4 regions of the Pseudoalteromonas sp. P1-26 genome follow, and region 4 is predicted to be linked to each of the others. Evidence: predicted binding sites of a transcription regulator. Region 4 holds the regulator's gene; each other region holds the start of a gene.

The links. Region 4 encodes MetJ, which represses methionine synthesis genes. Its sites were predicted from a motif close to TAGACGTCTAGACGTCTA; they were not measured.
Positions count from the first base shown of each region.
Region 1: the regulator MetJ is predicted to act here: its motif matches at 6,212-6,229, upstream of AN394_RS05730 (methylenetetrahydrofolate reductase).
Region 2: the regulator MetJ is predicted to act here: its motif matches at 3,382-3,399, upstream of metA (homoserine O-succinyltransferase).
Region 3: the regulator MetJ is predicted to act here: its motif matches at 6,604-6,621, upstream of metK (methionine adenosyltransferase).

Region 1 is NZ_LKDX01000007.1:33,424-41,855, forward strand. It holds gene cysE (serine O-acetyltransferase) at 1-770, opposite strand, end outside; gene AN394_RS05710 (hypothetical protein) at 1,109-1,513, shown strand; gene AN394_RS05715 (helix-turn-helix transcriptional regulator) at 1,517-1,834, shown strand; gene AN394_RS05720 (sensor domain-containing diguanylate cyclase) at 2,165-3,106, shown strand; gene AN394_RS05725 (pitrilysin family protein) at 3,142-6,027, opposite strand; gene AN394_RS05730 (methylenetetrahydrofolate reductase) at 6,275-7,231, shown strand; gene AN394_RS05735 (sensor domain-containing diguanylate cyclase) at 7,228-8,196, opposite strand; gene AN394_RS05740 (DEAD/DEAH box helicase) at 8,245-8,432, opposite strand, start outside.
Region 2 is NZ_LKDX01000002.1:62,176-70,607, forward strand. It holds gene AN394_RS01610 (histone deacetylase) at 1-185, opposite strand, end outside; gene AN394_RS01615 (PilZ domain-containing protein) at 239-604, opposite strand; gene AN394_RS01620 (EAL domain-containing protein) at 768-1,517, shown strand; gene ettA (energy-dependent translational throttle protein EttA) at 1,544-3,217, opposite strand; gene metA (homoserine O-succinyltransferase) at 3,464-4,411, shown strand; gene AN394_RS01635 (homocysteine S-methyltransferase family protein) at 4,401-5,468, shown strand; gene metH (methionine synthase) at 5,478-8,108, shown strand.
Region 3 is NZ_LKDX01000020.1:2,662-11,093, reverse strand. It holds gene putA (bifunctional proline dehydrogenase/L-glutamate gamma-semialdehyde dehydrogenase PutA) at 1-1,136, opposite strand, end outside; gene AN394_RS11235 (winged helix-turn-helix transcriptional regulator) at 1,304-1,786, shown strand; gene AN394_RS11230 (TIGR04211 family SH3 domain-containing protein) at 1,835-2,434, opposite strand; gene AN394_RS11225 (CYTH and CHAD domain-containing protein) at 2,648-4,168, shown strand; gene AN394_RS11220 (START domain-containing protein) at 4,206-4,814, shown strand; gene AN394_RS11215 (diacylglycerol kinase) at 4,894-5,298, shown strand; gene metK (methionine adenosyltransferase) at 5,351-6,502, opposite strand; gene tkt (transketolase) at 6,769-8,432, shown strand, end outside.
Region 4 is NZ_LKDX01000015.1:27,012-35,443, reverse strand. It holds gene AN394_RS09615 (penicillin-binding protein 1A) at 1-2,316, shown strand, start outside; gene metL (bifunctional aspartate kinase/homoserine dehydrogenase II) at 2,400-4,745, opposite strand; gene metB (cystathionine gamma-synthase) at 4,751-6,010, opposite strand; gene metJ (met regulon transcriptional regulator MetJ) at 6,235-6,555, shown strand; gene AN394_RS09595 (malic enzyme-like NAD(P)-binding protein) at 6,656-7,897, opposite strand.

The DNA of each region.
Region 1 (8,432 bases), on a different contig from region 4:
AAAAAGTTTTGGTTCATGCTCTCTGCTGGACAGGGACAGCTCGGTTTGCCGACCACTTTAGCAGGTACCCCAACCACAGTTGTGTGTGCTGGAACTGCACTTAACACGACAGAGTTTGCACCAATACGCGCCCCCTCTCCTACTTCGATATTACCTAGTACTTTTGCACCTGCGCCAATCAAAACACCGGCGCGAATTTTTGGATGGCGGTCACCTTGCTCATTACCCGTACCACCTAAGGTTACAGATTGTAGAATCGATACGTTATCTTCAATAACTGCTGTTTCACCAATTACAATCCCAGTTGCATGGTCAAACATAATACCATGACCAACTTTACAAGCAGGATGGATGTCAACGCCAAATACTTCTGAGGTTCTGCTTTGAATGAAGCGAGCAAGCTCTTTTCGGTTTTGTTGCCATAAACAATTTGCGAGTCGGTGTGCTTGTATTGCATGGAAGCCTTTAAGGTTCAAAATAACAGTTAAGTAACTATCGGCCGCAGGGTCGCGATCTTTAACTGCTTTTATGTCATGAGCCACATGCGTCAGCATTAGATCACATTTAACAAAGGCTTGGTCGAATAATTCACGGATAGTAAATGCTGATACCACCGCATCTGCAAGTTTATTTGCCACAATAAAGCTCAGCGCCGAACCTAAGCATTCATGATTTAACACGCACGAATAAACGTGACTTGCTAAAAGCGGTTCACGGGAAACGACTTCGTTTGCTTCATCTCGAAGCTTTTGCCAAATTTCATGACGCATAATATTGCCTTTCTGGTTGTACCTAACTGCTAAGCCTTAAGTTTAACGGATTTGTAGCAAGATGTACTAACCCGTTGTTTATTTGTTCTGGTTATATCTAATAACCAGAGTAACAATACCTATTTTTACTCTTTTTGCTGTGCTTTTTTGCCAATCGCATATGACAGTAGCAAATTCTAACTCTAGCCGAGAAACTTAATTAAAGTGCTTATTTTTCAATGACAAAACAGATATGACATCTTGCCTGTCATATGCCAAAATAGGAACTGGCATATCGCTGACGGCGTAAAAAACAAAAATAATCATTAAATTTACATCATCAACTTAACAAGGAAACGATGATGAAAAACGACGTACTAAACTCACACAAGCTAGGTTATAAATTTTACTTTCAAGATGGTGACAACCAAATCGCATGCTTTGGTCATATCATGAGCGGTAAAGAAAAAGTATATGTAAACGACGAATTGGTAAGTGAAAAACGCAGCTTCGGCTTTAAAAGCCATCATGACTTTAACTACCAAGGTAATGCTTATGCAGTCAAATTTGAGATGCAAAATATACTGACAGGCAAGCTTGAATGTTCGTTTTATAAAGCTGACAAATTAGTTAAACAGAGCACACAAACCTCACTTACTGATAATCCAAAACAAGTAGCTTTGGTTACCTTAGGTTGTTTTATTGGTGGGGCAATATCGGGTTATGCTGTCGTTACTTTTATTGAACCATTTCTTGGGAAGTAAGTAATGCAACTGAATCCCAATACAATAAAAGCACTCAGGCTTAAATTCGATTGGACGCAGCAGCAACTAGCCGATGCCTGTGATGTAAGCCTACGTACTATTCAACGAGTTGAAAAAGAAGGTGCGGCATCAAAAGAAACCACTATGAGCCTATGCGCAGTTTTTGAAGTGCGCCAAGGTGAGCTTATTAAGCTCGATGACGAAACACCAGAACAAAGCACAACACATGCAGTGAGTAAGCAAAATCTCGCTGCAATCGTAGCGGCTTCTTCGTTTGTAAGTTTTGCGCTTGGTATGGCAACGGTATTTGTTATTTTTTAGGAGTGATAGATGACCAAAGAACAACGCGGCTACGCTACACTTATCGGCTTTGTAATAGCAACCATGCTATTTGCACTAGCAGTTAAAATTGGCGCAATGCTTTAGCATTTCTAAGCATATAAATAAAATATAACTGTCAGAACTGAACGTTGAGCTAGGTGCTGGCAGTTTTTTCATATCAGCACCTACAGATATCTGTAGATATCTACTTTCAAATAGCCAAGCTATAAGTAAAAGACAATACCTTATTAATTGTTTTTTATGTAAACCACGGTGAAAACCCAGCATTTATTGCTAATCTTAAAAAAGTGACAATGGCTAGGAACTAATGTGGTTGAATCAAAAGAGTTTCTAAAATCAATACTCGATACGATCTCTGAGCATATTGTGGTGATTAATGACTCGGGTGATATCAAGTTTGTAAATCGTAGTTGGCAGACATTTGGCGATGAGAATAATTGCCAGTGTAACACTCAATGGGAAGATCAAAACTACCTTGCTATTTGCAAATCAGCTGCTACCAATGGCGATGAATTTGGTGCAAAAGCCTACACCGGAATAAACCAAGTTATTAAGCAACAACTCTCCGAGTTTTACCTCGAGTACCCTTGCCACAGTGATACCGAAAACCGCTGGTTTATGATGCGCGCAGTGCCTTTAAAACTTGGCACAGCAGGTTATGTTGTGATCAGCCACTTGAATATTACCGAACGTAAAATCGCCGAGCAGCAAGTACAAGAACTCGCCCGTATCGATGGCCTCACACAAATAGCTAACCGACGTCATTTTGATGATTTTTATAAACAGGAATGGAGTCGCTGTGCACGTTTAAAGCACCCCTTGTCGTTAGCCATGATCGATCTTGATAACTTTAAGTCTCTTAATGACAACTTTGGTCATCTGGTGGGTGATATTTGCTTGAAAGAAGTGGCAAAACTATTACCAGATTATACTCGCAGACCTGGTGACTTGTGCGCTAGATACGGCGGTGAAGAATTTGTACTGGTACTTGGTAACACGCAAAGCCATCAAGCACAAAAACTCGTGACGCGTTTTATGGCAGCGCTAAATACGCTTCAATTACCAGAGCTTGCCGGTCATCCCTTGACGGTTAGTATTGGTTTAGCAACTATCTGCCCTAGTAGCATTGATGATGCCATGTTACTCATTGAAATGGCTGATAACACGCTTTATCAAGCAAAAGAAGCTGGCCGAAATCAGCTTGTGGTTGCTGATAACATCGAGCCATTAAACATAGAAAAATGCCCCTGATTAGGGGCATTGATTAGAGCCTGTTTATTCAGTTATTACTGAAATACTTTTTCGACATCAAGTACTGAAATGTTTTTCGCTGGTATTGCAAGCTTATAGTCTGCAATCACTTTATCTTCAGCAACAAGTTCTGCTGGTTTTTCAGCGTTATACACCATTGGTGATGTTTGCTCTGAAGCAAGGCGCTTTTGCATGTCTTTGCCGTCACCAGTAATAAACACATAGTGAATATTCTCTGTTTGCAGGTTATCGCGAATAACACGGTTAACATCATCAAGGGTTAGCTTTTCAAGCTTGCCGCGCACATAGTCAACAAAGCTCTCAGTGTTATAGAACTCACTATCAAGTGCATAGCCTAACTGGCGATCTTGGCTTGCAACCATTTGTGGCACAAAGTTAATTAAGAAGTTACGAGTCGCTTCAAAATCTTCTTTGCTGATGCCATTTTTAATTAGCTTATCAAGCTCAAATAATGCCGTACGCGTTGCAAAATGCGCATCGTTATTAGAACGAAGCGGACGTAACCACACTTGGAAAATTTGCTCTGAACGACCTAAGTTAGCATCAGGTTTCGTTTGGAACATACCGCGCGGGAAGTACTCAATGTATGCATAATCACCATAGTTCATACCACGGGTTTGACGAATGCGCTGATACAAGAAGCTGTTTGAGCTGCGGTGTTCGCCAAAGTAAGAACGCACTAACCAAAGCGCTGTCCAGTCATCGCTACTACGAATTGTATCGATTGGGAAACCAAATGACACAGCGGTAGATTGCGCTGATTTTTCAACAATCGTTGCATGATGACCTTTAAGTTCTGGCGCATCAGGGATCGTTAAGCGGCTTTCTTTACCTTGTGGAAGCGATGTTAAATCTTTCATCATCGTCGATTTAACATCACTCGGAATCGCACCAATTAGACCTACTGTTAACTTAGATTGAGTAAACTGGTTAGCATAAAACGCTTTTACATCGTCAAGTGTCAGTGCTTCAAGGTCTGATAAATCACCATAGTTATAGCTTTCATACGGGTGGCCTTTATAAAGCTGATGATAAAGCACTTCTTTACCTAGCTCTTCGTCATTTGACGCTTTCAGGCCTGCTTTAATGCTATCAATAAGCTCTTTTTTCAGACGCTTGAAATCATCTTCTCTAAAGCCAGGATTTAACAACTGGTCGCTAACAAGTGCATACCACTGCGCGGCATTGTCTTTATGTACACGGCCGCGTAGTGAAATCATCTCTTTATCGATTTGATAGCCAAAGCTTCCCGCTAGTGGGTATAACGCTTTTTGAATATCTTTGTAGCTCATAGTTTCTGAGCCACCTTGCGCTAGCATCGCTGCAGTGAGTGCTGCTAAGCCTTTTTTACCATGTGGATCAGCCGCTGCGCCGGTATTAAATAACCAGTTAACATCAACCAGTGGTGAGCTATTGGTTTTATCAAGTACTTTAAAGTGACGCTCTGTTGGGGCTTGCTCGATACTGGCAACCAAGGCATTTAAATCAACTTCTTGCTCAAAACCAGCCACTTTATCAAGCGCCGACATTGTCACCGTGGTACGGCTCGGATCAACAAAATATTTGTTTGCTACCGCTTTGATATCATCCGGAGTGATGCTGTCAGCTGTGGCATAAAGTTGGTTAATCACTTCAGGATCACGCTCAAAGTGCATGTAGCTTGCAAGTGTTGAAGCTATTGACTGCGATGAATCAAGACCATTTATAAAGCTATACTTTAGGTTTGATTTTAAATCCGCTAACTTTTGCGCATCTACTAATTCAGTACGCGCTTGTGCATAGGTACGGTTAATCGCATCACGGGCTTTAGCCAGGTCCGCTTCGTTTTCGACTTTTACAAACACATGTAATAAACCCGGATCTTTAGTATCTGGGTTATAGGTAAACATTTGGCTGGCAATTTGTTTATCAACAACAAGCTCTTGATAAAGTGCCGAGTTGTTAGAGAAATACAGCTGTGAGATCAAATCAAGAGCAGCACGGTCTTTTTGAGTTGGATCCCATTCAGTGCCTTTATAAGACACAAGCAACCAGTGGCCTGGTAAACCATCATTTTTTTCATGTACATATTTTGCGGCTTGTTGCTTTGGTTCAACAGGAATATCTGCTTGGTAATCACCTTTTTTCCAATTACCCCAATGCTTTTTCACCATTGCCATGGTCTCTTGTGGATCAACATCACCAACAATGACTAAAGATACATACTCAGGCTTATAAAATTTAGCGAAAAACTCTTTACCATAGGCCATTTGATCAGGCATAGCTTCAATGTCTTCGAAAAAGCCCATGGTGGTGTGCTTATAGGTATGCTTTTCGAATGCTTCGTTACGAACCGCAGAAAGTAACTTACGAATTGGGCTAGCATTATTCTTTAAATACTCACCTTTTACAGTCAGCGCTTCGGTGCGGAACTGCTCTTCGCTGTAAGTCAGGTTTTGGAAAATATCAGCTTCAATTTCGAGCACTTTATCTAAGTGCTCTTTTGAGAAGTTTAAGTGATAGTTAGTGTAATCGTTGGTCGTATACGCGCGATTATCAACACCCGAGTTTTTTAAAATATCTGAATACACATCTTGTGGGAATTTTTCAGAGCCTTTAAACATCATATGCTCAAAGAAGTGTGCAAAACCGGTTTTACCTGCTTCAACCTCATTACGTGAACCAACCGATACTGGAATTTGCAGTGACACAACATCTGGGTAATCTGTTTTAACTACCATCACGCGAAGGCCATTCTCAAGCTCTTCTAATAGGTAATCTTGGCTAAATACACGGTTATCATCTTGGCTTACTTGCTGCTCAATTTCGACTTCTTTAACCATCGTTGACTGTGAGTTACTTGCGCAGCCACTTAAAGCAAGTGTTACAGCAACACTGGTTGCTAATAATCTAAATTTCATAATGTTCCCTTGTTAGTTATTTTTCTCATAATCATTGCTGCTTGATTATGCATCAAAGCGCCAGAAAATATGAGGGTCAGAGCAATAATTTATGTAAACAGGTGTGTCAATTTTGCGAAACGCTCAGCTTTAAACTTGAGTAAAATTCATAGTCATTGAAAAACTTTCAAGAAAAAAATCTATCTAGACGTCTAAATGGCTGCTATATTATTTGTCATAGACATTAGCACGAGCTGGAATGAGGATTATGGCTTTATCATTACAAGAGAAAATTGAAGACACCAATCAAGGTGTCTACCTAATTGGTACCACACCACCAAAGTCTGGTACTGATAAAGCACAGCTTGAGACCATTGCTCAGAAGCTGCTCGGTCGTTTACACGAAATTGAATACGACGGTGTAATCATCTACGACATTCAAGATGAGAGTAGCCGTATTGCAAAGCCGCGTCCTTTTCCGTTTAAAGAAACGGTAGATCCTCGTGAATACAGTCAGTTACTACGTAGCTTGTCACAACTTGATGTGATCACTTATAAAAGTGTTGCCCAGCGTGGAGAAGCTGAATTTACCGAATGGTTAAACGAAACACGTAACGACTTTGAACTAAAAAACTTAGTGTTGGTGGGTAGCCCATCATCTCATGGCGACATCAAATTAAGCCTACCTGATGCATATAAAACGCTGGCAAAACAGAACAGTGATGTATTTTTAGGTGGTGTTACTATTGCCGAGCGCCATGCCAGCAAACGTAATGAACATGAGCGTTTAGTTGAAAAAACAGCGCAAGGTTGTAAGTTTTTCATCTCACAAGCCGTTTACAATGCCCAAGCAACGATTGATTTAATCACCAGCTATGCGCGTAGCTGTAAAGCACAAGGCACAGCACCAAAACGCATTATTCTGACGTTTACCCCTTGTGGTGGTGAAAAAACCTTAGAATTTATGGAATGGTTAGGTATTTCTGTACCAGAAGCGACTAAATACCGCATGTTAGATTCGGCAAATACATTGAGTGAATCAGTGCGAATTTGCCGTGAGAATCTCGACTTAATTTTACAAAGCTGCGCACATTTAGATGTACCGCTAGGTTTAAATATTGAGAGCTTAACCAATCGTAAAGAAGAAATTGATGCGTCAATTAACCTTTACCGTTTACTTAAAGCAACTATGGAGTTAAACCTAGCTGAGAAGCAAATAGCTTAGCGTGCTGCCTTAGAAGCTTGCTTTTTCTCATACATATCTTCATCTGCTCGTTTTAATAGCTCAGCAAAGTTTTCTTTTGGCTGAGCTATTACCCCTGAACCAATACTTAAGCTCGTAACAGGAATGCCCCGCTTCTCTAAATTAGATTGATAGGTGGTGTTGAGCTTATCAGCGATGCTGTCTATGCAATCACCGGGCTGAACTTGCAATAACGCAATAAACTCATCGCCCCCTAGGCGGCCAATAATATCGGTTTCACGTAGGCATTCTTTCATGGTGTCAGCTAAACAAATCAGCGCGAGATCGCCCACTTCATGGCCATACGTATCATTGAGTGGCTTAAAGCTGTTTATATCGATAAATAGACAACTAATATCAAAACCAAGTCGTTTCGATATATTTAATTTATGTTGGCAAAGCAAATCTATTGCACGGCGATTATAAATATTGGTCAATGAATCAAGCATGGCAATTTCACGCATTTGCGTAAAGTTGTCTAACAGTGCAAGGTCATCTTCGACCATATCGCGAAGCTGCTCGATTAGTTCTAAAAAGCTCTGTTGATAATGGGTTTGTTTAAAATCCATAACACAAAAGGTGCCAAAGGGCTCGCCACTTGGCCAGCTAATTGGCACCCCAAGATAAGACTCAAAACCATCTTTTACCAGAGGGCTGTCATCCCATTGACTGTCTTGGCTGGCGTGATCCACATAAAGCGGTGCCATGTCACGCAGTACTTTTTTGCAGAAGATATTATCGTCGGCGCTTAATTCAGCCCCGGCATCATAGGGGTTTTCTTGTTGCTCACTGGAGACGATAATACGATAAACATCATCTGTTTTATGAACGATAAAACCTGCGGGAGCAGAAAACAACTCGGTCATGAGATCAATTGTTTTCTGCCACTTTTCTAAGGAGAACTGTTTATCAGCGCGGCGGAACGTCCATTTATTCTCTTCTAACATACTAAACTCTCAACTTTAGCCGGAGGATAGTATAAATATATGCCAGATTTAGGAACGTCTCCTACTTTTTTGCCCTAAAATACGTTTTTTATCACGAGAGCGGCGTGCCTTATTAGTATTTTTACGAACTTGCTTTGGCTCTTTGGTTAAATCAGGCTCATACCCTGGTAACCACTGCGGCGTGAGTCTTGTGTCGAGTAAGATATCTATTTCGTCCAATAGCCACTGCTCATCGA
Region 2 (8,432 bases), on a different contig from region 4:
TGCACTAATTCAAGGGGCTCAGGGCTGCCAAGCATCGGTTGAGTTAGGTTGTCATTTATTAATCCAAGGTTTTGTACATGCTCATATAAATAAGCAAACTTACTCATCACAAAGCGATGATTAGGATCGAAACTAAACGAGTAATTTGGATGATACACCAAGGGTAAGTGGGGATTTAACTGCATAGCTCATTGAATAGCTGAATTTGCTACAGCATAACGAATCTACCGACAAAAGTTTACTCTGGCGCGTGAATTAAATGGGCTAACTCGCGATGTAATAATGCTTCATCACCCAGATTTAGCTCAATCAACCGTTTTAAGTGAGTAATACTATCAATATCGATATGTTCACAGCGAAGGCCAGCATGTTGATGCTCAACATGACATAGCTCCACTTGCATTTTAATCTCGATAGTTGATTCTGGCAGGGTGAAGATTAAGTCAGCTTTACTATGAATAGGCACTAAAAATGAATCACTTTTAGTAATGAGCGCACCTTGCAAAGATAGATCAAGTAACTGACAGTGATAGTCGTTATCTTCGATACGAAGGATCGCAGGGCAAGAAAATAATACCCGCGAAAACTCTCTGCGTTCATTCATAGCTGTATCTCCTACTTTAGTGACCTAATGAGTATAGTCGAGTCAGCGGTTGTCGCCTGATTAAATGGCAGCTGAGTATTGAAATTCAAAATCCGGTGGGTTGCCATTATTTGCAAATTAATCTCCTCGGTCTATCTTTAATAGGCATTGATAGGAGTATGATGTGATTACACTTGCAGAAATTGAAGCGGCACTTGATAACAATGAATTCTTTTTAGAATACTTACCCACAATACGTTTAAGTGATAATCGGTGTGTTGGAGCAGAAGCGCTTATTCGTTGGCAGCGAAATGATAAAGTCGTCCCACCTCTCGAGTTTATACCGTTAATTGAAGGTTCTGTATTAAGTGGCATGATCACATACTGGGTCATAGATAAAGTAGCCGAAGAGCTTGCTGAGTGGCTGAATAAGCATGACAACGTACATGTAGGTATTAATGTTCCACCAGAGCTTTGGGGGCGAGGCGGAGTATTCTATACCCTGAAAAAGTCAGCTTTGAATAGTAATGCCAGCAAAGTGATATTTGAATTATCTGAGCGAGGGATCCCCGATAGAATGGGTGTTCAAACTATTCTAGAAAATATCTCTAAGGCAAAAATGGCGTTAGATGATATGCAATTAGGTGAAGCGAATATCTTAGCGCTTGCGCAGTTAAATGTTGATTATATAAAAATAGATAAGTCGGTAATCGATCTGATTTTACAAGATGACTGGGCTACTTCATTACAAAAGAAACAACTCGCAAATTGTGGTTATGACAGTAATCATGCCTATATTGCTGAGGGAGTCGAAACCAAAAAACAAGCCCAAGTAGTCGCTAAAGCGGGGATACAATTTGCACAAGGTTGGTATTTTTCGAGATCATTGAAAGTTGATGAATTCCTTGCATACTTTGCACAAAAAAGCCCCTAAATAGGGGCTTTTTGAGTATCAGCTAATTAGCCAATTTTTTTGTATTTAATACGCTTAGGTTGTGCTGCTTCTGCGCCTAAGGTTTTCTTCAACCACTCTTCGTATTCTGTGTAGTTACCATCGAAGAAGTTAATTTGGCCTTCGTCACGGTAATCAAGAATATGTGTAGCAATACGGTCAAGGAACCAACGGTCATGCGAGATACACATTACACAGCCAGGGAACTCTAAAATAGCGTTCTCAAGTGCACGTAGTGTTTCAACGTCTAGGTCATTGGTTGGCTCATCCAGTAGTAATACGTTGCCACCTGCTTTTAATAGCTTAGCTAGGTGTAAACGGTTGCGCTCACCACCTGATAGGTCTTTAACGAATTTTTGTTGGTCGTTACCTTTGAAGTTAAAGCGGCCAACATAGGCACGGCTTGGGAATTCAAAGTTACCAATTTTTAATACGTCTTGGCCGTTAGAGATTTCTTGGAAAACAGTGTTGCTTTCGTCCATGTCGCCACGGAACTGATCAACCGTTGCAAGCTCAACTGTGTCACCAACAATAATCTCACCGCTATCAGGCGTTTCTTCACCACTTAGCATTTTGAATAGCGTTGATTTACCCGCACCATTGGCACCGATAATACCTACGATAGCGCCTTTCGGCATTGCAAAGTTTAAGTCATCGATTAATACACGGTCGCCAAAGCTCTTCTTCAGGCCTTTCACTTCGATAACTTGGTCACCTAAGCGTGGACCCGGTGGAATGAATAGTTCATTCGTTTCGTTACGCTTTTGGTAATCGTTTTGTTGAAGCTCAGAGAACTGTGCCATACGTGCTTTAGACTTAGCTTGACGGCCTTTCGGGTTTGAACGAACCCATTCAAGTTCTTGCGCGATTGATTTTTGACGTGCTTTTTCAGATTTCTGTTCTTGTTGTAAACGTAAATCTTTTTGCTCAAGCCACGATGAGTAGTTACCTTCCCAAGGAATACCTTCACCACGGTCAAGCTCTAAAATCCAACCTGCTACGTTATCTAAGAAATAACGGTCGTGGGTTACAGCAACCACGGTACCTTCGTAGTCGTGTAAGAAGCGCTCTAACCAAGCAACTGACTCAGCGTCTAAGTGGTTGGTCGGTTCGTCAAGAATAAGCATATCTGGTTTTTCAAGTAGTAAACGACAGATCGCAACACGGCGACGCTCACCACCCGAAAGGTGTTCAATTTTTGCATCCCAAGGTGGAAGGCGTAATGCATCAGCTGCACGCTCTAACACGTTGTCGATATTGTGACCGTCGTGCGCTTGGATGATAGCTTCTAGTTCGCCTTGCTCTTTAGCAAGTGCATCGAAGTCAGCACCGTCCATTGCATACTCGTTGTATACTTCATCAAGGCGATTTAGTGCATTTTTAACTTCGCTTACAGCTTCTTCTACTGTTTCGCGAACTGTTTTGCTTTCGTCTAGCACGGGTTCTTGCGGTAAGTAACCGATTTTAGTGCCTGGTTGAGGGCGAGCTTCACCTTCAAAGTCTTGGTCAACACCAGCCATAATGCGAAGTAACGTTGATTTACCTGCACCGTTTAGACCTAGCACACCAATTTTTGCGCCTGGGAAAAAGTGTAAAGAAATATCTTTTAAGATAGTGCGCTTAGGTGGCACAACCTTAGATACTCGACTCATCGAGAATATAAACTTGTCTGGTAACACCATGAAAGAAGCCTTCAATTTATAATAAAAATTAACAGCAAGTATTGTATACCCAAACTACCTCAAAATACAGAATTCAGCGTTTATGATAGGCTTAATATCAAGGTGTTATTTACTCAAAGAGTCATACATTTTAATTAATGACCGCTCAGAAATACTATTTCATTTAGACATCTAAACATCTAGAGGTTGAAATTTCTAACTATCCGTTCATAATTAGCAGTCAGATAAGTATGCTCGGAGCCAGCTATGCCCATTACAGTAAAAGATGAATTGCCTGCCATTGCAAAGTTACGTCAAGAAAACGTGTTTGTAATGCCAAAAAGTCGTGCTAAAACGCAAGAAATCCGCCCAATGCGTTTGGCCATCTTAAACTTAATGCCAAACAAAGTTGAAACCGAAGTGCAGTTTATTCGCTTGTTAGCAAACTCACCGCTGCAAGTTAATGTTGAGCTGTTGCGCTTAGATACCCATCGCACCAGCAGTAACTCTGAACAGCACATGGATACGTTTTATCGTTATTTTTCAGAAGTGAAAGATAATAACTACGATGCCATGATCATAACGGGCGCACCGCTTGCTCATTTAGAGTATGACGAAGTTGCCTACTGGGATGAACTAAAAATTATTTTAGATTGGGCAGAGCAGCATGTGACGTCTACGCTGTTTTCGTGTTGGGCGGCCCATGCGGGGCTTTATCATCACTATGGTCTTAAACGTGATCTGAAACCAAACAAATTAAGCGGTGTTTTCACCCATAAAAGCTATTTTGACCACGCAGCGCTAACGCGTGGCTTTGATGATACCTTTTTAGTGCCACATTCTCGTTATGGTCATATTGATATCGATAAGATCAATGCCTGCGAGGAGCTAGTGGTGTTAGCCGGATCAGAGCGAGTAGGTGCCTACTTAATTAAAAATAAATCAGGTAGCCAAGTGTATATTACTGGCCATCCAGAGTACGATGCTCATACCTTAAAAGGGGAGTATTTACGCGACCAAGAAAAATCAGCGGATGCACCTAAGCCAGAAAATTACTTCCCTGACGATAACCCAGACAACGAACCGTCGAAAACGTGGCAAAGCCATGCCTTTTTATTGTTTTCGAATTGGTTAAACTATTATGTGTACCAAACTACACCGTATGATATTAACTTAGTTAGCCAAGATGTAAGGACTAACAACTATGCCGAGTAATGCAGTGAATAAACGCGAACAATTAACCGAGGCGCTAAAACAGCGAATTTTAATCCTCGATGGCGCGATGGGCACCATGATCCAAGAATATAAATTAGAAGAACAGGATTATCGCGGTGAGCGCTTTAAAGACTGGCACGTACTTATTAAAGGCAATAACGATTTATTAAGCCTGACTCAGCCAAAAATCATTGCTGATATTCACCGTGCTTATTTAGAAGCCGGTGCCGATATCATCGAAACGAATACCTTTAATGCCACGACTATTTCTATGGAAGATTACGACATGGCGAGCCTTAGCCGCGAAATCAACCTCGAGTCAGCGAAGCTTGCACGCGGCGTGTGTGATGAACTTGAAGCAAAAGATCCTAGCAAACCGCGTTATGTAGCCGGTGTACTTGGGCCAACGTCAAAAACCTGTTCTATTTCACCAGATGTAAATGACCCAGGTTATCGTAATATCAACTTTGATAAGCTGGTGGCTGCGTATGTTGAGTCAACACTGGCATTAATGGAAGGTGGTGCTGACCTTATTTTAATAGAAACCATCTTTGATACCCTTAATGCTAAAGCGGCTTCGTTCGCAGTAGAAGAAGCATTCGAGCAAGCTGGTCGTAGTTTACCTGTGATGATTTCGGGCACCATTACCGATGCCTCTGGCCGTACTTTATCAGGGCAAACCACAGAAGCATTTTATAACTCAATTCGTCATATTAAACCGCTATCAATCGGCCTTAACTGCGCCCTAGGCCCTGACTTACTGCGCCAGTATGTTGAAGAGTTATCGCGCGTTTGTGAAACCTTTACCTCGGTGCATCCAAATGCAGGTTTACCGAACGAGTTTGGCGAATATGATTTAGAAGCTCCTGAAATGGCAAAAGAAATTATTGATTGGGGCAAGTCTGGCTTTATCAATATTGTAGGTGGTTGTTGTGGCACGACACCGGCTCATATTAAGGCGTTTGCGAAAGGCCTTGAAGGTGTAAAACCTCGCCAATTACCTGAGCTTGAAGTGCGTATGCGCTTATCGGGCCTTGAAGCGTGTAACTTAAACTAGGAAACCGACATGACTGACCAAATTGCTGTATTTACTAACGTCGGTGAGCGTACCAATGTAACAGGCTCGGCTAAGTTTAAGCGCTTGATCATGGAAGAAGATTACGAGACCGCTCTCGATGTTGCCCGTGAACAAGTAGAAAATGGCGCGCAAGTGATTGATATCAACATGGATGAAGCTATGTTGGACTCAAAAGCGGCGATGGTAAAGTTTTTAAACTTAATTGCCTCAGAGCCTGATATCTCAAAAGTACCTATCATGGTCGACTCATCTAAATGGGAAGTGATTGAAGCAGGCTTAAAGTGTATTCAAGGTAAGGCCATTGTTAACTCAATTTCACTTAAAGAAGGTGAAGAGCCATTCATCCGCCAAGCTAAGCTAATTAAACGCTTTGGTGCTGCTGCGGTGGTTATGGCGTTTGATGAAACCGGGCAAGCAGAAACTGCTGATCGTAAGTTCGAGATTTGTCAGCGTAGTTACAAAATACTCGTTGATGATATTGGCTTTCCGCCAGAAGACATTATTTTTGACCCAAACATTTTTGCCGTCGCAACGGGCATTGAAGAGCACGATAACTACGCTGTTGAGTTTATTGAAGGTACGCGCCGAATTAAGCAAGGCTTACCGCACTGTAAAGTGTCGGGTGGTGTATCGAATGTGTCGTTCTCGTTCCGTGGTAATAACCCAGTACGTGAAGCTATTCACTCAGTGTTTTTATACCACGCGATTAAAGCGGGTATGGACATGGGCATTGTAAATGCGGGCCAATTAGCGGTTTACGATGATATTCCCGAAGAGCTGCGCAAAGCTGTAGAAGATGTGATCCTCAATACCGACCCAGGTGCCGGTGAGCGACTTGTTGAACTTGCACCCAAATACTCTGGCATGGCGCAAGCAGAGAAAGTTGAAGATTTAGAGTGGCGTACTTGGCCTGTTGAAAAGCGCCTTGAACATGCACTAGTAAAAGGCATTACCGAATACATCGATGAAGATACCGAAGAGTGCCGCAAGAGCAAAGCTAAGCCTATCGAAGTGATCGAAGGCCCGCTTATGGACGGCATGAACGTAGTAGGTGACTTATTTGGCGCAGGTAAAATGTTCTTACCTCAGGTTGTTAAGTCTGCTCGTGTGATGAAGCGCGCCGTAGCCTATCTTGACCCTTTCATTGAAGCTGAAAAAGAAGAAGGCGCAACCAATGGTAAAGTGGTTATGGCAACCGTTAAGGGTGACGTACACGACATTGGTAAAAACATTGTAGGCGTGGTACTGCAATGTAATAACTACGAGGTTATTGACCTTGGTGTGATGGTGCCGGCAGAGAAAATTTTGCAAACCGCCATTGACGAAAAAGCCGATATTATTGGTTTATCAGGGCTTATTACCCCTTCGCTTGATGAAATGGTGCATGTTGCGAAAGAAATGACCCGCCGTGGTTTTGAATTACCGCTACTGATTGGTGGTGCAACAACCTCTAAAGCGCATACCGCGGTTAAAATTGAACCTCAGTATGATAAAGGTGTGGTTTATGTAAATAACGCCAGCCGCGCTGTGGGTGTGGTTTCTAATTTATTGTCGAAAGAGTTAAAGCCGGCATTTTTAGAGAAAACCAAAGCTGAGTATGAAAAAGTACGTGAACAACAAGCACGTAAAAAGCCGCGCTCAAAACCCGTTACTTTACAGCGTGCTCGCGACAACGCTGTAAAACTCGATTGGGACAACTACACGCCACCTGTGCCGAAAAAACTGGGGGTGACTGAGTTTAAAGATGTTTCGATTGCGACGTTAAGACAGTACATCGACTGGACACCTTATTTCATGACGTGGTCAATCGCTGGTAAGTACCCACGTATTCTTGAAGATGAAATTGTAGGTGAACAGGCTAAAAGCTTATTCGCTGATGCCAACGCAATGCTTGATGAGCTTGAGCAATCAGGTGCGCTACAACCTCTAGGTGTCATTGGTTTATTCCCTGCAAACCGAGTAGGGGATGACATTGAGATTTACACCGATGAGTCGCGTACAACGCTTTTAACTACAGCGTGTCATTTACGTCAGCAAACAGAAAAAACCGACTTTGCTAATTATTGTTTAGCTGATTATATTGCGCCAAAAGGCACCCCTGATTACTTTGGTGCTTTTGCGGTTACTGGTGGTCTTGAAGAAGACGACCTTGCCGATGCCTTCGATGCTAAGCAAGATGATTATAATAAGATCATGGTTAAAGCCGTAGCAGATCGCTTGGCTGAGGCATTTGCTGAGTACTTGCATGAGCAAGTACGTAAAGAGTATTGGGGCTATGCGGTAGATGAAAATCTATCGAACGATGAACTTATTCGTGAAAACTACCAAGGTATTCGCCCTGCGCCAGGTTATCCTGCTTGTCCTGAACATACAGAGAAGAAGAAAATCTGGCAGTTACTTGATACCGAGCAGCGTATTGGCATGAAGCTAACCAGTTCATATGCAATGTGGCCGGGTGCGGCGGTTTCTGGTTGGTATTTCTCTCACCCTGAAGCTAAGTACTACGCTGTAGCGCAAATTCAAAAAGATCAGGTTGAAGATTACGCTAAGCGTACCAACATGACTCTTGCAGAAGCTGAGCGTTGGTTGTCGCCTAATTTGGGCTATGAACCAGAATAATAACCTTTAGTTATTAGCTTTTGTTTAAATTAAAAACGAGCCCACAAATGGCTCGTTTTTTTATGCTCATTTTTTATCATACTTTTTTCTTTTTAATTGTTTTAATACTGGTAAATTCCTTCTAATTTATATATTTGTGTTAAAGTTATACCAATTCGCTTAATAAAGTGGTCTATTTTGAGGCAATAAAACCTCGTTGATAACAAGGCAAAAATTTCGTTATTTAGTTGTTCTAAATCAGAAATTTTTTTGTTCTAAATCAGAAATTTTTAACGCAGGTAGCGACAGGTTTAATCCCTCAAAATGATTAAGTATTATTGCGGA
Region 3 (8,432 bases), on a different contig from region 4:
CGTGTAAATACCGGATAGTGATCTAAACCATCTTGTTGAGTGGTTTTGATTTCTGTATCCCAGTATGCACCTTTTACAAGGCGAACCATTAGTTTACGACCAACGCGACGAGCAAGTTCTGCAACCCACTCAACGACAAAAATAGCGCGCTTTTGGTATGCTTGAACTGCTAAACCAAAGCCGTTCCAGTTACCTAAATCGTCATCACTGAATACCGCTTCAATAACATCTAAAGAGATATCTAAACGGTCAGCTTCTTCAGCATCAACAGTAAAGCCGATATCGTAGCTTTTCGCTGCAAGCGCAAGTTCTTTTAACTTAGGTACGATTTCATCAATAACACGTTCACGATGTGTGAACTCATAGCGTGGGTGAATCGCAGAAATTTTAACTGAGATACCAGGGCTCTTGATTGGACCACGGCCATTTGCTGCTTTACCAATCGCGTGGATAGCTGTCATGTAGCTGTTGAAGTAACGCTCTGCATCTTTCATTGTGCGTGCGCCTTCACCTAGCATATCGTATGAGTAAACGTAGCCTTTTTGCTCTTTTTCTGCTGCACGTTCAATCGCTTCGTCGATAGTACGACCCATAACGAATTGCTTACCCATGATCTTCATCGCGAAGTTCACAGATTTACGAATAACAGGCTCACCTAAACGACCAATTGTTTTCTTAAGTACACCGAATTGCTGCTCTTTTGACTTGTCGCTGTAGTTAACCATTTTACCGGTTACTAACAGACCCCAAGAAGAGGCGTTTACAAATAAAGAATCGCTGCTACCTAAATGCGAGCTCCAGTCACCTTTAGCAAGTTTGTCACGAATTAGTGACTCTTGCGTTGCTTTATCTGGAACACGTAATAGTGCTTCTGCAAGACACATTAATACAACGCCTTCTTCACTTGAAAGTGAGAATTCATTTAATAGTGCATCTACACCGCTTTGACCATCCTGATCGCGACGGATATTTAAAACCATTTGACGAGCACGTTCCCACGCTCGGCTACGCGCTTTCACGCCTACTTCAGCCAAAGGCAAAATATGATCAATAACCGCATTTTCGTCAATACGGTAGAAATCACGGATCTTTTGTCTAATTGGACATTCAGTTGTCAAATCGCCATTAAATAGCATATGTAACCCTCTGGTATGTGGAGTCTAAAAAATGAACTAATTGCATTTCTTACCATTGATATAATTCGTGCATTCTAATTAAAATCCAGCAGAATATGCTGGTTAAATTTTTCGATTTACGATAATTTACAGGGCATACCGTTAACTTAGCCGCATAAAATTCTGTTATGACCAGTCCGAATAGATTACGCATGTTAGATCGCATCGATTTAGCAATTTTAGACGCTCTGCAAAAAAATGGCAGAATATCGAACGTAAACCTCGCAAAACAGGTAAATCTGAGCCCAAGCCCGTGTCTAGATCGTGTAAAACGTTTAGAGCAAGAAGGCTACATCGAAGGCTATTACGCAAAGCTTAGCGAAGCAAAGCTTAACCAGAGCTTGTTAGCACATGTACAGGTCTCGTTGGTGACCTCGAATACATCGGTATTTAAAGTCTTTCGTGAATATATTTTAAATATTCCACAAGTAGTTGAATGCGACATGGTTGCTGGTGGCTATGACTACTTATTAAAAGTACGTGTGTCTGATATGGACGAATACCGTCAGGTGCTGGGAGATTTAGTTGATATACCAGGGGTGGGTACGCATCACACCTATATGGTGATCGAAAAAATTAAACAAGATACCGGACTAAGGTTCGATATATAGATACAAAAAAAGCACCATCAGGTGCTTTTTTATTGACTATTTAGTGGCTTATGCCCAGCCGTCGTAACGTTTACGGCGAGATAACACCACGGTTAAGATAATACCTAACAGTAAGCCGATAAATGCAATTGCGCCGCCATATGTAAGTAGCTGACGCTTCTCTTTAGCACTGGCTGTTTGCTTTGCATTGCGCTCAGACTCAATAGTGTTCTTAAGTGTTTCGATTTGCTTGCTAAGAGCTAGGTTTTGCTCTGTTAGTGATTTGTTCTGCTCTTGTAGTTGTGGCAACTCAATTTCAGCTTGGCGAAGCTGCTCTTGCATTACCGTCATGTCATTATTCAGCGCTTGAAACTGTTGTTGAATACCCGCGTTTTCAGTAACAAATTTTGACTCAACCCAACCTTCACGATCTTTATCATCACGAATTTTAAAGTAGCCATTATCTTCACCTGACAACAACACAACTTGCGTACCTGCATCAACTGAACCCAAAATGCGGTAGTTTTTGCTTGGGCCTGAGTGCATAAAGGTATACAGGTTATCGACTATGTAGGCGGTGTTTTGGCTGTCGCTGCTTGGTGCTTCTTCTGCGTAGCTAATAAAAGAGGTGGCCGCAAGGAGCAACCCAAAAATACACTGTTTTAACATCAATCTACCTTGTTAATGTGATCTTGCCTAGAAGTGGCTAAATTTATAATTTCTTTATGTATAGAGATAGTAGGGATTTCAACTATTAATAGCAAGGCTGATATTGTAATCCGTGCGTGGGCTTAACCGTAAAAAACAGGAAAAAATTTGCATTAACAGTCTGCTTTGTTTATTTTGATCACTTATTTATTTTAAATGTACTCCGCAAAGCGAATGGATACTGAGATAGAACTGAAGTTTTTGGTGTCAGATGCCGTTGTTCCACTGATCCCCGCATTAATTACCCAATTTGCAAAAACCGTTACTAACAAACCGTCACGCAATTTACAAAATGCTTATTACGATACGCCAAGCCGAGAATTACGCGCTTTAGATATTGGCCTTCGTACTCGCTGTTGTGATGGTGAGTGTGAACAAACTATCAAGCTTGCTGGCGAAGTGGTTGGCGGCTTACATCAGCGCCCAGAATACAACTTACCACTGTCAGGTAACCGCCCTGATTTACTCGCATTTGATGCTGCTATTTGGCCGCATGGCATGCAAGTGTCTGGTATTGCTGAAAACCTATACCCAATTTTTAGCACTAACTTTATACGCCGTACTTGGTTACTCGAAACCGAAAATGGCGCAAAAATTGAAGTGGTATTAGATAAAGGTGAAGTTGCTGCCTCGGGTCAGGTTGAGCCAATCTCTGAACTTGAAATCGAACTGATTGAAGGTAGTCGTAATGAGTTGTTTGCTTTGGCAGATAAACTGGTTAGTGAAAGCCATGTTCGCTTAGGGCTTTATTCTAAAGCTGCTCGAGGTTATCGTCTTGCAGATGACAAACCATTAAAAGCAAGCAAATCAATTGGCTTTGTGCCACTAAATCGTGGTGCAACCCAAGAACAAGCTTTATTAGAAAGCATTAACTACGCGATTCGCTTTGTACAAAAACATGAAGCCTGCTATTTCATAAAACCAAGCTTAAAAACCCTTAAGCGTGTCACAGACGGTATTCGTTTAATTCGCCATACATTTTGGCTGTTTGACGATATTGTTAGTAAAGACGATACCGACTCATTGCGTACAGAGTTAAAGTGGTTATTGAGCGAATTAGCGTGGGTTGAAAATGCTATTCAGCTAAAAACCTACACATCTAAGCGCCACGCATACTACAAAAAAATCAACAGTGCGCCTGAGCTCACACAAGTTATTAATGACCTAAAAGAGTTACAGCCAAGCATTGATGATATTGAAACTCTTTTTCATAGCACCCGATACAACCGCTTATTATTACAATTAACAACCTGGTTAATTGAAAAACAGTGGCGCAAATCATGGGGGCAGGCTGAGTTTCAGGCAGCAGAAAAACCAGTTGCCGATATTGCTAAGCGTTTATTTGCTAAAGATTGGCACGACATGCACGAGCTTATTCCTGAGCAGCAAGTGTTTACAGATAAAGACTATTTGGCACTGCGCACCCGCCTTGAAAACTCATTACTCAGCGGCAACTGCTTAGGTGCCTTGTTCGATAAAGAAGATCGAAACGAGTTTCGTATGCCGTGGCTTGATATCTCTCATGGTATTTATGAGTTAAGCACCCTTGAGTACTTAAAGCAGTTATGTGCAGGGCAAGACGACTTAGAGCTGACCAAAATTCAATCATGGCTTGATCAAAAGTCAGAGTTTTTGGTTAGTGCGATGGAGCAAAGTCGCCACGCGTCATTTAATACAGACCCTTATTGGTTTTAAATAAATGCGCTTGTGCCTATGGATAGGGTTAGCATGTTTGAGTCTCTCGGCAGTAGCTAACCCTATTGAATGGCAAACCTACAAACAGCAAGACGGCATAAAGGTTAGCTATAAAAAGCATAAAACCGGTATTATTGAAATTAATGCTTCTGTGCTAGTAAAAAATGCCAAAGCCAGTGACTTTATGGCATTACTCAGTGATACCGACAATGCTGCTAACTGGCTTGAAAATGTCAAAAGCGTGACCTTAATGGAGCGCTTAAGCCCCTCAGAAACCCTTGTTTATACTCATTTTAATTCACCTTGGCCGGTGTCAGATAGAGATTTAGTTAGTTACTCTTGTTATCACGCTTTAGATGAGCACAAAACCGAGTTACAAATCAAAAGCCAACCTTATGCAAAAGCCGAAGTCTCTGGCGTTGTGCGTATTAAAGACCTCACCGCCTATTGGCGTTTAGAGCAGCAACAAAGTAATTTGTTGGTCAGCCATCAAGCCTATGCTGATCCAAGTGGTTCAATTCCGCATTGGTTAAGTAACAAGGTATCGCTAAAAAGCGTTTATAAAACGCTACAAGCACTGAGAGAACAATTAACTAATAATCAGTTTTCCCGCGCAAACACCAGCAGTATTCCAGGTGATTGCTAGCGTTTAATCAAGCGTATTTGGGTGACAGAGTAAGAATTTATTATTATGATCAGGCTAATTCTGAGCGGGTAGGTAAAAAATGAAAGAACCAAAAATTCCCCTAGTTAATAAGCCAAATGGTATTGGCTTTGGGCGTATTTTAAAAGCAACCAAGTGTTCTATTAAAGGCTTTAAAGCGGCATTTAAAGAAGAGTCGGCATTTCGTTCTGAAATCTATTTAGGGGTGTGTTTATTACCCTTGTCAGTGGTTCTTGCGCAGTCATTAAATCATTGGTTAGTGTTGTTTATTCCTTACTTGTTATTATTAATTGTTGAGTTACTGAACTCGTCGATAGAAGCGCTCACTGACCGAGTAGGGATTGAGTATCATGTATTATCGGGACGAGCTAAAGATATGGCTTCTGCGGCAGTGACATTGAGCTTGCTAATTCTAGCCTTAGTTTGGGGTGTCGCAGTTTACGAAAAGATAGTTACCTACCTTTAAAACAGACATAAAAAAAGCGCCAAAAGGCGCTTTTTTCATTTTATCAAACCTATTACAGGCCAGCAGCTGCGCGAAGTGCGTCTGCTTTGTCTGTACGCTCCCAAGGGAACTCATCACGACCGAAGTGGCCGTATGCCGCAGTTGGTTGATAGATAGGACGCTCAAGATCAAGCATTTGGATTAAGCCGTAAGGGCGTAGGTCGAAGTGCTCACGTACTAATTCGATTAGGCGCGCTTCTTCTAATTTACCTGTACCGAATGTCTCGATGCTGATAGATGTTGGCTCTGCAACACCGATAGCGTAAGAAACTTGTAGCTCACATTTGTCAGCAAGGCCAGAAGCAACCACGTTTTTAGCAACGTAACGAGCAGCATATGCAGCTGAACGGTCAACTTTTGATGGATCTTTACCAGAGAAAGCACCACCACCGTGACGAGCCATACCACCGTATGTATCAACGATTATTTTACGACCTGTAAGACCACAGTCACCCATTGGGCCACCGATTACGAAACGGCCTGTTGGGTTGATGAAGAACTTAGTTGCACTTGAGATTAGCTCAGCAGGAAGAACCGGCTTAATGATAGTTTCCATTACCGCTTCAACTAAGTCGTTTTGTGAGATTGAATCACAGTGTTGAGTTGAAAGAACAACTGCATCAATACCAACAGGCTTGCCATTTTCGTATGCAAACGTTACTTGAGATTTTGCATCTGGGCGTAACCAGTTAAGCTCACCGCTTTTACGAACTTCAGCTTGGCGCTGAACTAGACGGTGCGAATAAGTGATAGGTGCAGGCATTAAAACGTCAGTTTCATTACATGCGTAACCAAACATTAGACCTTGGTCACCAGCGCCTTGCTCTTCAGGGCGAGCACGATCAACACCTTGGTTGATGTCTGGAGATTGTTTACCGATAGTGTTTAGGATTGCACAAGAGTCAGCATCGAAACCCATGTCTGAGTGCGTGTAACCGATTTCACGTACTGTTTTACGTGTGATTTCTTCGATATCAACCCAAGCGCTAGTTGTGATTTCACCACCAACCATCACCATACCGGTTTTAACGTAAGTCTCACATGCAACACGGGCATGAGAATCTTGCTCAAGGATAGCATCTAGAACCGCGTCAGAGATTTGGTCCGCGATTTTATCCGGATGACCTTCAGAAACAGATTCAGAAGTAAATAAATGTTTTGCCATTGTATTTCTGCTCACAAATATTGCGCTTCACAAACGTCGGTAATAGCGCTAAAAAATTAAGGGGCGTATTTTATCTAAAACAAATATGTTTGCATAGTAATTTTACGCCTAGACGTCTATTTAAAATTACTAATAACGTATTGTTCTTAACAAACGCCCATAATTGGTGCATTTAATGCGGATTTTTAATTGCACTGTACCCTTACAATAAGTAAGAATGGGGCTTCATAAACAACCAGCGCAAATACATAAAGGTAGGAGAATTCATGCCATCACGCAAAGAACTTGCAAATGCTATTCGCGTCTTATCAATGGACGCAGTACAACAGGCCAAATCTGGTCACCCTGGCGCCCCTATGGGCATGGCAGATATCGCAGAAGTACTATGGCGCGATTATCTAAAGCACAATCCAACGAATCCAGAGTGGGCAGACCGAGATCGATTTATTCTTTCGAATGGCCACGGTTCAATGCTGATCTATTCTCTACTGCACTTAAGTGGCTATGACTTACCACTAGAGGAAATTAAAAACTTCCGTCAAATGCACTCAAAAACACCAGGTCACCCAGAGTATGGGTATGCACCAGGTATTGAGACTACTACGGGTCCATTAGGTCAAGGGATCACAAATGCAGTGGGTATGGCAATTGCCGAAAAAGCGCTAGCTGCACAGTTTAACCGTGAAGGTCACGATATTGTTGATCACTTCACGTATGCATTCATGGGCGATGGCTGTTTAATGGAAGGTATTTCACACGAAGCCTGTTCATTAGCCGGTACATTAGGCCTAGGTAAACTAGTTGCGTTTTGGGATGACAACGGCATCTCAATTGATGGTGAAGTAGAAGGTTGGTTCAGCGATGACACACCAGCGCGCTTCAAAGCATACGGCTGGCACGTAGTAAGCGATGTTGATGGTCATAACCCTGATGCAATTCGCGCCGCTATCGAAGAAGCGCGTAGCATCACTGATAAGCCATCATTAATCTGTTGTAAAACAGTGATTGGCTACGGTTCACCTAACAAATCAGGTAGCCATGATTGTCACGGTGCACCACTAGGTGAAGACGAAATTAAAGCATCTCGTGAATTCCTAGGTTGGACTGGCGATGCATTTGAAATCCCAGCTGATATCTACAGCGAGTGGGATGGCAAAGAAAAAGGTAAGCAACTAGAAGCCAGCTGGGACGAAAAGTTTGCAGCATACGCAAGTGCACACCCTGAACTTGCTGCTGAGTTTAAACGCCGTACAAATGGTGAGTTACCAGCTGATTGGGCTGAAAAGTCACAAGCTTACATTGAAGAGCTACAAGCAAACCCAGCAAACCCAGCAACACGTAAAGCATCACAAAATGCATTAAATGCGTTTGGCCCGTTACTACCAGAATTCATGGGTGGCTCTGCTGACCTTGCAGGTTCTAACTTAACACTTTGGGATGGCTCAAAAGGCCTAGAAGCAAACGATGCTAGCGGTAACTACATTTTCTACGGTGTACGTGAATTTGGTATGTCAGCGATTATGAATGGTATTGCATTGCACAAAGGCTTTATTCCATACGGTGCAACATTCCTAATGTTCATGGAATACGCACGTAACGCAGTACGTATGGCGGCATTAATGAAGCAGCCAAGCATCTTCGTTTACACACACGATTCAATTGGTTTAGGTGAGGATGGCCCAACGCACCAACCGGTAGAGCAAATTGCAAGCATGCGTTTAACGCCTAATCTAGTGAACTGGCGCCCATGTGACCAAGTTGAGTCAGCGATTGCATGGCAACAAGCAATTGAGCGTAAAGATGGCCCAACATCACTGATTTTCACTCGCCAAGGCCTTGAGCAACAAACGCGTACTGCACAGCAGTTAGCTGATGTGAAAAAAGGTGGTTACGTACTTAGCTGTGACGGTGAGCCAGAGCTTATCCTTAT
Region 4 (8,432 bases):
AAACGCCGCATTCCCGTTACAATAGATCAAATCCCCCAACCGTTAATCGATGCAATTTTAGCAACAGAAGATAACCGTTTTTACGAGCATATTGGTATCGATCCAATTGGTATCGTCCGTTCAGCCATTGTACTCATATCTACAGGCGAAAAGAAACAAGGCGCAAGTACTATAACCATGCAGCTTGCCCGTAACTTCTTCTTAACTAGAGAAAAAGCATACATTCGTAAGGTCAAAGAGATCTTTATCGCTTTACATATTGAAAGTATATTAAGTAAAGACGAAATCCTCGAATTATATTTAAATAAAATTGAATTAGGTAACCGCGCTTTTGGTATTGGTGCAGCAGCACAAGTTTACTACGGCAAAGACCTCAATGAGCTTACTTTAGCGCAAATGGCGATGATCGCTGGTTTACCTAAGGCTCCTTCAGCCCTTAACCCTATTCGCAACCCTGTACGCGCAAAGGCTCGTCGCAACGTTGTACTAGGCCGTATGTATACCGAAAAGTATATTACACAGAGTGAATACGAAGAGGCTATCAATGCGCCAATTACAGCTAAATTCCATGGTGCAGAAATTGAAGTGTACGCCCCTTATATCTCTGAGATGGTGCGTGCTGAAATGGTTGAACGCTATGGTCATGAGCGTGCTTACAATACTGGTTTCAAAGTTTACACCAGTGTTGATTCAAATATTCAGCAAGCTGCACAAGATGCCATTGTTGATAATCTACACGCTTACGACATGCGTCATGGCTACCGTGGTGCGACGGCTCAGTTATGGGACAGTGAAAACGAAAGTCCACTTAGCCAAGAAGAGATCTTATCTAAATTAAAAGATGTCAAAGAGTTTGGCCCACTATTAGCTGGTGTTGTAACTAATGTCGCTGAGCAATCAATTGATGTGCTATTAAAAAGCGGCGAACAAGTGACGGTTGAGTGGGATGGTCTAAAATGGGCACGCAAATATATTACCCGTTACCGTCAAAGTTTCGCACCAAAAACGGCTACTGAAATTTTATCAGCGGGAGCGCAAATTTGGCTGCGTAAAAATGCAGATGAAAGCTACATCCTTAGCCAAGTACCAGAAGCATCGAGCGCACTTGTTTCACTTGACCCACAAGATGGTCGTATTAAAGCCATTGTCGGTGGTTATAGCTTTGAACAAAGCCAATACAATCGCGCAGTTCAAGCAAAACGCCAGGTTGGTTCAAATATCAAGCCATTTATTTATTCAGCAGCACTTGAAAACGGCTACACACTCGCTTCAATTCTTAACGATGCACCAATTAATCAATGGGATAAAAGCCAAGGTGTAGCATGGCGCCCTAAGAATAGCCCGGCGGTTTATAATGGCCCTATCCGAATTCGCCGTGCACTCGCTCAATCTAAAAACGTAATTTCTGTACGTTTACTACGTGGTGTAGGTCTTGAACGTACAGCAGATCACTTACTTAAGTTTGGTTTTTTAAATAGTGATATTAATCGTAGCGAGTCATTGGCCCTGGGTAGTGCCTCAATCACTCCTCTTGAACTAGCTCGCGGAATGAGTACTTTCGCCAATGGCGGCCACTTAATTACCCCTTACTTTATTTCTGAAATTCAGGATTCTGCTGGTAATGTGTTATTCAAAACAGAGCCAGAACTTGCCTGTGATGAACCTGAGCAGGTTGTTACACCAGAGTTTGCATCATTAGATGATAATCAATTGGATCAGGCACAAAGTGTGAGCACTCCGCGTTGTGCTCCGCGTATCATTTCAAAGCAAAATGCATTCTTAATTTCGCAAGCTATGCACAGCGCAATTTGGGGTGGTGGTAGCTGGACTCACAAAACCGGCTGGAGTGGTACAGGCTGGCGTGCACAAGCACTTGATCGTCGCGATCTAGCAGGTAAAACAGGTACTACTAATGACTCGGTTGATACATGGTTCAGTGGCTTTAACCGCAATGTGATGACCTCGGTATGGGTTGGTTTTGATAACCCTGGAAAAGCCCTTGGCCGCTCGACCTACAATAGTAACCTTGATAAGTCACAAATATCTGGTGCAGAATCGGGTGCAAAAACCGCGCAACCTGCATGGGTCGACTTTATGCGTGCAGCTCTTGATGGCATGCCAGAAGCACCTATTGAGTTTCCTGAAGGTTTGGTATCGGTTCGTATCGACTTAGCAACAGGTCTTTTAAGCCATAAGAATGACTATACCAGTCGTTTTGAATACTTCATTAAAGGCACAGCACCAACCAAGTACGTACTTGATCAACCAACAGACGTATTTGAAGAAAAGCTCAGCACAGAGGAAGAGTTGTTCTAAATAAGTGAATTGCTATTTTGAAACAATAAAAAAGCGCCCTTGGGGCGCTTTTTGCTTAGCTATTTAAACTAAGATCAGCAAAATTATTTTAGGTTATTTACCAGCCAATATAGGTCTGAGTGCACCCCAGCGGCAGTGACTTCTTTACCCGCTCCAGGGCCTTGGATCACTAATGCATTGTCTGTATACCACTGTGAATTGATCACAAAGATGTTATCGCCCGGTTTAAGGCTTGCTAATACATCATCTTTGCCAACATTAACTAAACCAACTTGCGCCTGAACCTTGCCATCAACGAGTGTGATAGCACCGGTGTAGCGCACCACTTTGTCTTCTGCCGCAGCTTGCGCTGCTTTTTCTGTCATAAATTCATCGAGCAGCTGTTTGTTTGCAAGAAAATCTTGCCAGCTTCCTGCTGCAAGCTGTTCAGGCATCAGAGGTGTCAAAGCAATGTCATCTAGCTCTAAATCTAGGCCTAAGTCACGCGCTAAAATTAGTAGTTTACGCTGCATATCTCGGCCAGATAAGTCTTCACGAGGATCTGGCTCTGTATAGCCCATTTGCTGAGCTTGAAGCACTAAATCTGAAAACGGCACGCTACCATCGTAACTGCTACATAACCACGATAAAGTACCCGAGAATACCCCTTCAATACGGTTAATACTGTCACCGCTATTTTGTAAATCAGCTAAAGCAAAGTTAATCGGTAAACCGGCGCCTACACTGGTGTTGTAGCGCCATAGTAGATTTCGCTCAGCTAAATTAGTACGTAAGTTTTGATACCAACTATGCGCGGCAGTACCCGCATATTTGTTTGCACTGATCAAATGACAGTTAAGCTCTACAAAATCAGGATACAACTGGCTAAAAGCCTCACTGGCAGTGATATCAATCACTACTTTGTGCTCATAATCTAGCTCATTGATACGTGCTAATAACTCAGCTTTATCGTAGCTTTGCGCTTCATTATGCCACTGCTCTTGCCATGTTTCGGTATTTAAACCACTGGCACTAAAAAGCATTTGTTTAGAGCGTAAAAGAGCTACTACTTTTACTTTGTACTGAGCAGATAAACGAGCAAACTGAGCTTGTAGTTGCGATAAGAATACTTCGCCTACATTACCAAGGCCAGCAACAATAATAGCCAGCTCTTGACCTTTGTTTACCAGCTTGTCATGTAGAAGGGTTAAAACATCACTATCAATTGCCTGATCGTTTAAGATCAACACATAGTTATCGTCTTGTTGTACAAAACGCGGATGAATGCTTTGTTCTTTTAAAAGTGCTGTCGCTTGCTCTGTCAGCGCAATTACATCAGCCGTCGGTGCAACCACTGCACAGCCACTTAAATTAGACTCGACAATATTTGCACGGCCCGCTAAGTGGCTTACAACTTGGTGAGTGCTTTGACCTGGCACTAATAAGTAAGTATCGCCATCTTTAGTAAAGTGGTGCAGGCTGTGTTGAATTAACTGACTAAGTTCACCGACTTCACCACTGCTTAGTTTATCAACCCTTAATAAATCGATGTTATCTAAGGTAGTAATAAAACGCTTTGCTTTACTGTAACCTTCTTTTACTACTTCGGTTGGCGTTGCATCACAATCAAAACTACTTCTTACCACCAATTTAATTTCTGTGTCTTTTAACGGCGACAAGGTTTTTGCATGCAATACTGGGTTACCTAAACGCGCTAATAAGTTAGCTTGCTCGCGGCACACCTTGGCATACTTAACTGCATTTTTAACTTTACGGGGGTCAGTACTAAATACACCTTGTGTGTCTGTCCAGATAGACACTTGCTTAGCAAAAGTATAACTCGCTAACAAGGTGGCACTGTAATCACTGCCATTACGGCCTAATGTCACCGCATTACCTTGGCAATCTGCAGCTATAAAACCCGTTACTACGTTGATATGTGTTCTGCTAATCGCATCACTGCACTGCTGTTGGTTTTTTTGATGTAAAAGCTGACCATCATTTAGAGTAAATAACTGCCTTGCATCAACATCTTGCGCATCAACACCTAACTGATTTAGGTAAGCGGCCAATAACCGCGCCGACCACACTTCACCATGAGCAAGTAAAGGTGCTTCAAGTAGCTGCTGTTGACTAATTAATTCATTTAATACGGCAAGTTCATCTTTTAACTGTGCCAAGGCCTGTTGTTTATTCTGACCTATAAGTAACTGCTCAATTAAAGCCCGTTGATTATTATCAATAAGCAATAGAATATCGCTAACAGCTTGGCTATCTTGCTGCTGGTAACTTTGCCAAAGCTTTACCAGGGTATCAGTTGTTTTACCCGATGCCGACACAACCACGCAATCGCCCTGCTCTGTATTAGCAAGAACAATGTTCGCTACCGCATGGTAACGATCTGCCGAACTTAAGCTTGAGCCACCAAATTTATGAACAATATTTACCATTTCTTCTACCACAATGCCGTATGTGCTGGCGTTAACTTAAATGACGCGTTTTGCTGTGTATCTTGCTGTGCTTGCTTAGCTTCAGCTTTTGTAACTTGTTGGCCTTGACCTGGTTTTACTAAATTGAAAACACGGTCTAAATCTGCAATGAGATCTTTTACGTCTTCAATACCTACAGAAATACGGATCAGCGTATCGCCTACACCGGCTTCAAGGCGCGCTTTAGGCTCCATACCTGCGTGGGTCATTGTTGCAGGGTGACAAATCAAGCTTTCTACCCCACCTAGCGACTCAGCAAGGCTAAAGTCTTTAAGGCTTGTTAAAAACGCTGCTGCATCGTTGATATCGCCTTTAATATCAAAGCTCACCATGCCACCAAAGCCACGTTGCTGTGCTTTAGCAAGCTCATGTTGTGGGTGAGAAGCAAGGCCTGGGTAATAAACTTGGCTTACATAAGGTGAGCTTTCTAAATACTCAGCAATGGCAAAGGCATTTTCTTGGTGCTGCTTTAGGCGTACATTTAAAGTACGTAAACCACGAAGCGTTAAGTAGCTGTCAAATGGTGCACCAGTAATACCGATATTATTCGCCCACCAAGCAAGCTCGTCGCCTAGCTCTTGCGTTGCAGCAATCACTGCACCGCCCACTACATCAGAGTGACCATTGATGTATTTAGTTGTTGAGTGCACAACAATATCAACACCAAACTCAATTGGGTTTTGTAATGCAGGTGATAAGAAGGTGTTGTCAGCCGCAACCAAAGCACCGCACTGCTTAGCAATACTAGTAATTGCTTTAATATCTGTTAAACGCAAGATTGGGTTACTTGGCGTTTCAATCCAAATCAACTTGGGTTTAATCGCTAAAATTTCTTGGAGATTTTCAGTTTTAGTTAAATCCAAAACTTTTAGTTTTAACAGGCCACGTTTTTCAAGCGAGGTGAATAAACGGTAACTACCGCCATAACAGTCATGTGGGATCACTAACGTATCGTCACTGTTTAATAGCTGAGTGGCTAAATGCACAGCAGACATACCTGTTGCAGTTATAATACCTCTAGCACCACCTTCAAGCTCAGCTAAGGTTTCAGCTAAGATATCGCGATTTGGATTACCGCTGCGACCATAGTCATACTGGCGCTTAGTATCAAAATCAGCAAACGAATAGGTGGTTGATAAGTAAATTGGTGGTACAACCGCACCATGATGTTTATCGGCTTCGATGCCGTGACGAACAGCAATCGTCGCTTTATTTTTTTCGCTCATTTCATCACCTATTCTTAAATTGGATGTTTAGACGTCTAAAAGGTTAGATGATCAAATATGAGAAGTCAAAGCATTTATGGCTTACACATAGAAGTTTATACTTTTACACCACTAGATGGCTAAATAACTAGTATTTGACTATCTTTTTTAAAGAGATAGAATTTCCGCATCTTGCGCTGTGAATAAGGCGTAAATCACTGACAACCGAGGCAACGAAACAACTTATGGCTAAATGGAACGGTGAATACATTCACCCATATGCAGAACACGGTAAAAAATCAGAACAAGTAAAAAAGATTACCGTATCGATCCCACTCAACGTATTAAAAGTATTAACTGACGAGCGTACACGCCGCCAGATCAATAACCTGCGTCATGCGACGAACAGTGAGTTATTGTGTGAAGCTTTCTTACATGCTTTTACAGGTCAACCATTACCAAATGATGACGACCTACGTAAAGACAACCCTGAAAAGGTACCTGAAGAAGTTAAAAGAATTATGCAAGAAATGGGATTAGATATCCCAGTGCTTGATTCAGAATAAGTATTTCGGCCATCGGATCACCGCCGATAATCGCAGATATAAAAAAACTCAGCCTAGGCTGAGTTTTTTATTGCGCGATATACCTAATAGCTAATTAAGCTTAACGCATGTAATCTTCTGGCATGTCGATTTGCGCCACGCCCGACTCTACTGCCGCTACAGCAACAGCACGTGCAATACGTGGTAATAAACGCGGGTCCATTGGCTTAGGAATGATGTACTCAGCACCAAACTCAAGTGACTCAACACCAGCCGCTTTTAATACTTCACTTGGTACAGGCTCTTTCGCGATACCACGAATCGCGTGAACTGCAGCAATTTTCATTTCATCATTAATTGCCGTTGCACGAACATCTAACGCACCACGGAAAATAAATGGGAAACAAAGCACGTTATTTACTTGGTTAGGGAAATCTGAACGACCCGTTGCCATAATTAAATCGTTACGTGCACTGTGTGCAACTTCTGGAGCAATCTCAGGATCTGGGTTTGAACATGCAAACACGACTGGCTTATCAGCCATCAGCTTAAGATCATCTGCAGTTAACAAGTTAGGACCTGATACACCAACGAATACGTCAGCATCAGCAATAACATCTTGTAATGTACGCTTATCGGTATTGTTAGCAAATAATTGCTTATACTCGTTTAAGTCATCACGACGTGTATGGATCACACCTTTACGGTCAAGCATATAAATGTGTTCGCGCAGTGCGCCACATTTAATTAAAAGCTCCATACAAGCAACAGCAGCGGCACCGGCACCTAAACATACGATGATAGCATCTTCGATATCTTTACCTTGCACTTCAAGAGCGTTAAGCATACCAGCAGCAGTCACAATAGCTGTACCATGTTGGTCATCGTGGAAAACTGGAATATCACAGCGCTCGATAAGCGCTTTTTCGATTTCAAAACACTCTGGCGCTTTAATATCTTCAAGGTTGATACCACCAAACGTATCAGCGATGTTAGCAACCGTATTAATGAAATCTTCTGTTGTGCGGTGTTTAACTTCAATATCAATTGAGTCAAGGCCAGCAAAACGTTTAAATAGTAACGCTTTACCTTCCATTACAGGTTTTGATGCAAGCGGACCTAAGTTACCTAAACCTAAAATTGCGGTACCGTTTGAAATAACCGCAACCATGTTACCTTTGCCTGTATATTTATAGGCATTTGCTGGATCAGCAGCAATTTCACGGACTGGTTCAGCCACACCTGGGCTATAAGCTAAAGCGAGATCGTTAACCGTTTCGGCTGGTTTGGTTAGTTCAACACTAATTTTACCTGGAACGGGGTGAGCGTGGTAATGTAATGCTTGTTCACGAAAATCTGACATAACGCGATAGTATCCTGCAAAAAGTTAAAAAGTGAGAGAGCTTGCATCAGTACGATACCTGTAATGTATAAAAATTCCAAGTATTATCAGGTCTATCCTGTTATATGCTATATCGCTTAATTTTAAAGGATTTCCCAACAATTTCTGCGCATAATTGCGATTAATCAGACATAAAAATTCACCTATTTATGACCTTTTAAGCACGTGTTTTTGTATTTTATACGCACGTACACTGCAATTAGCCGAAGTTAGCCCAAAATATCCATTTCAACGAAGTTCACAGCATTTACTCACAAAGTTATTTAAATTTATTATTTTTAATAACTTTTATGAAAGTTTATACAAACAAGAATATAGCCAAGGGGTGGCACTTTGTCTGCAAAATTAGCGACATAATGGGCATAACAGCCAGAAATAGTTATGCAAGATACATAAGTGAAGATGATAAGTAGTGGCAGCGTTATACCAATTCGCTTAATTAAGTGATCTATTTTGAGGCAATAAAACCTCGTTGATAGCAAGGCAAGAATTTCGT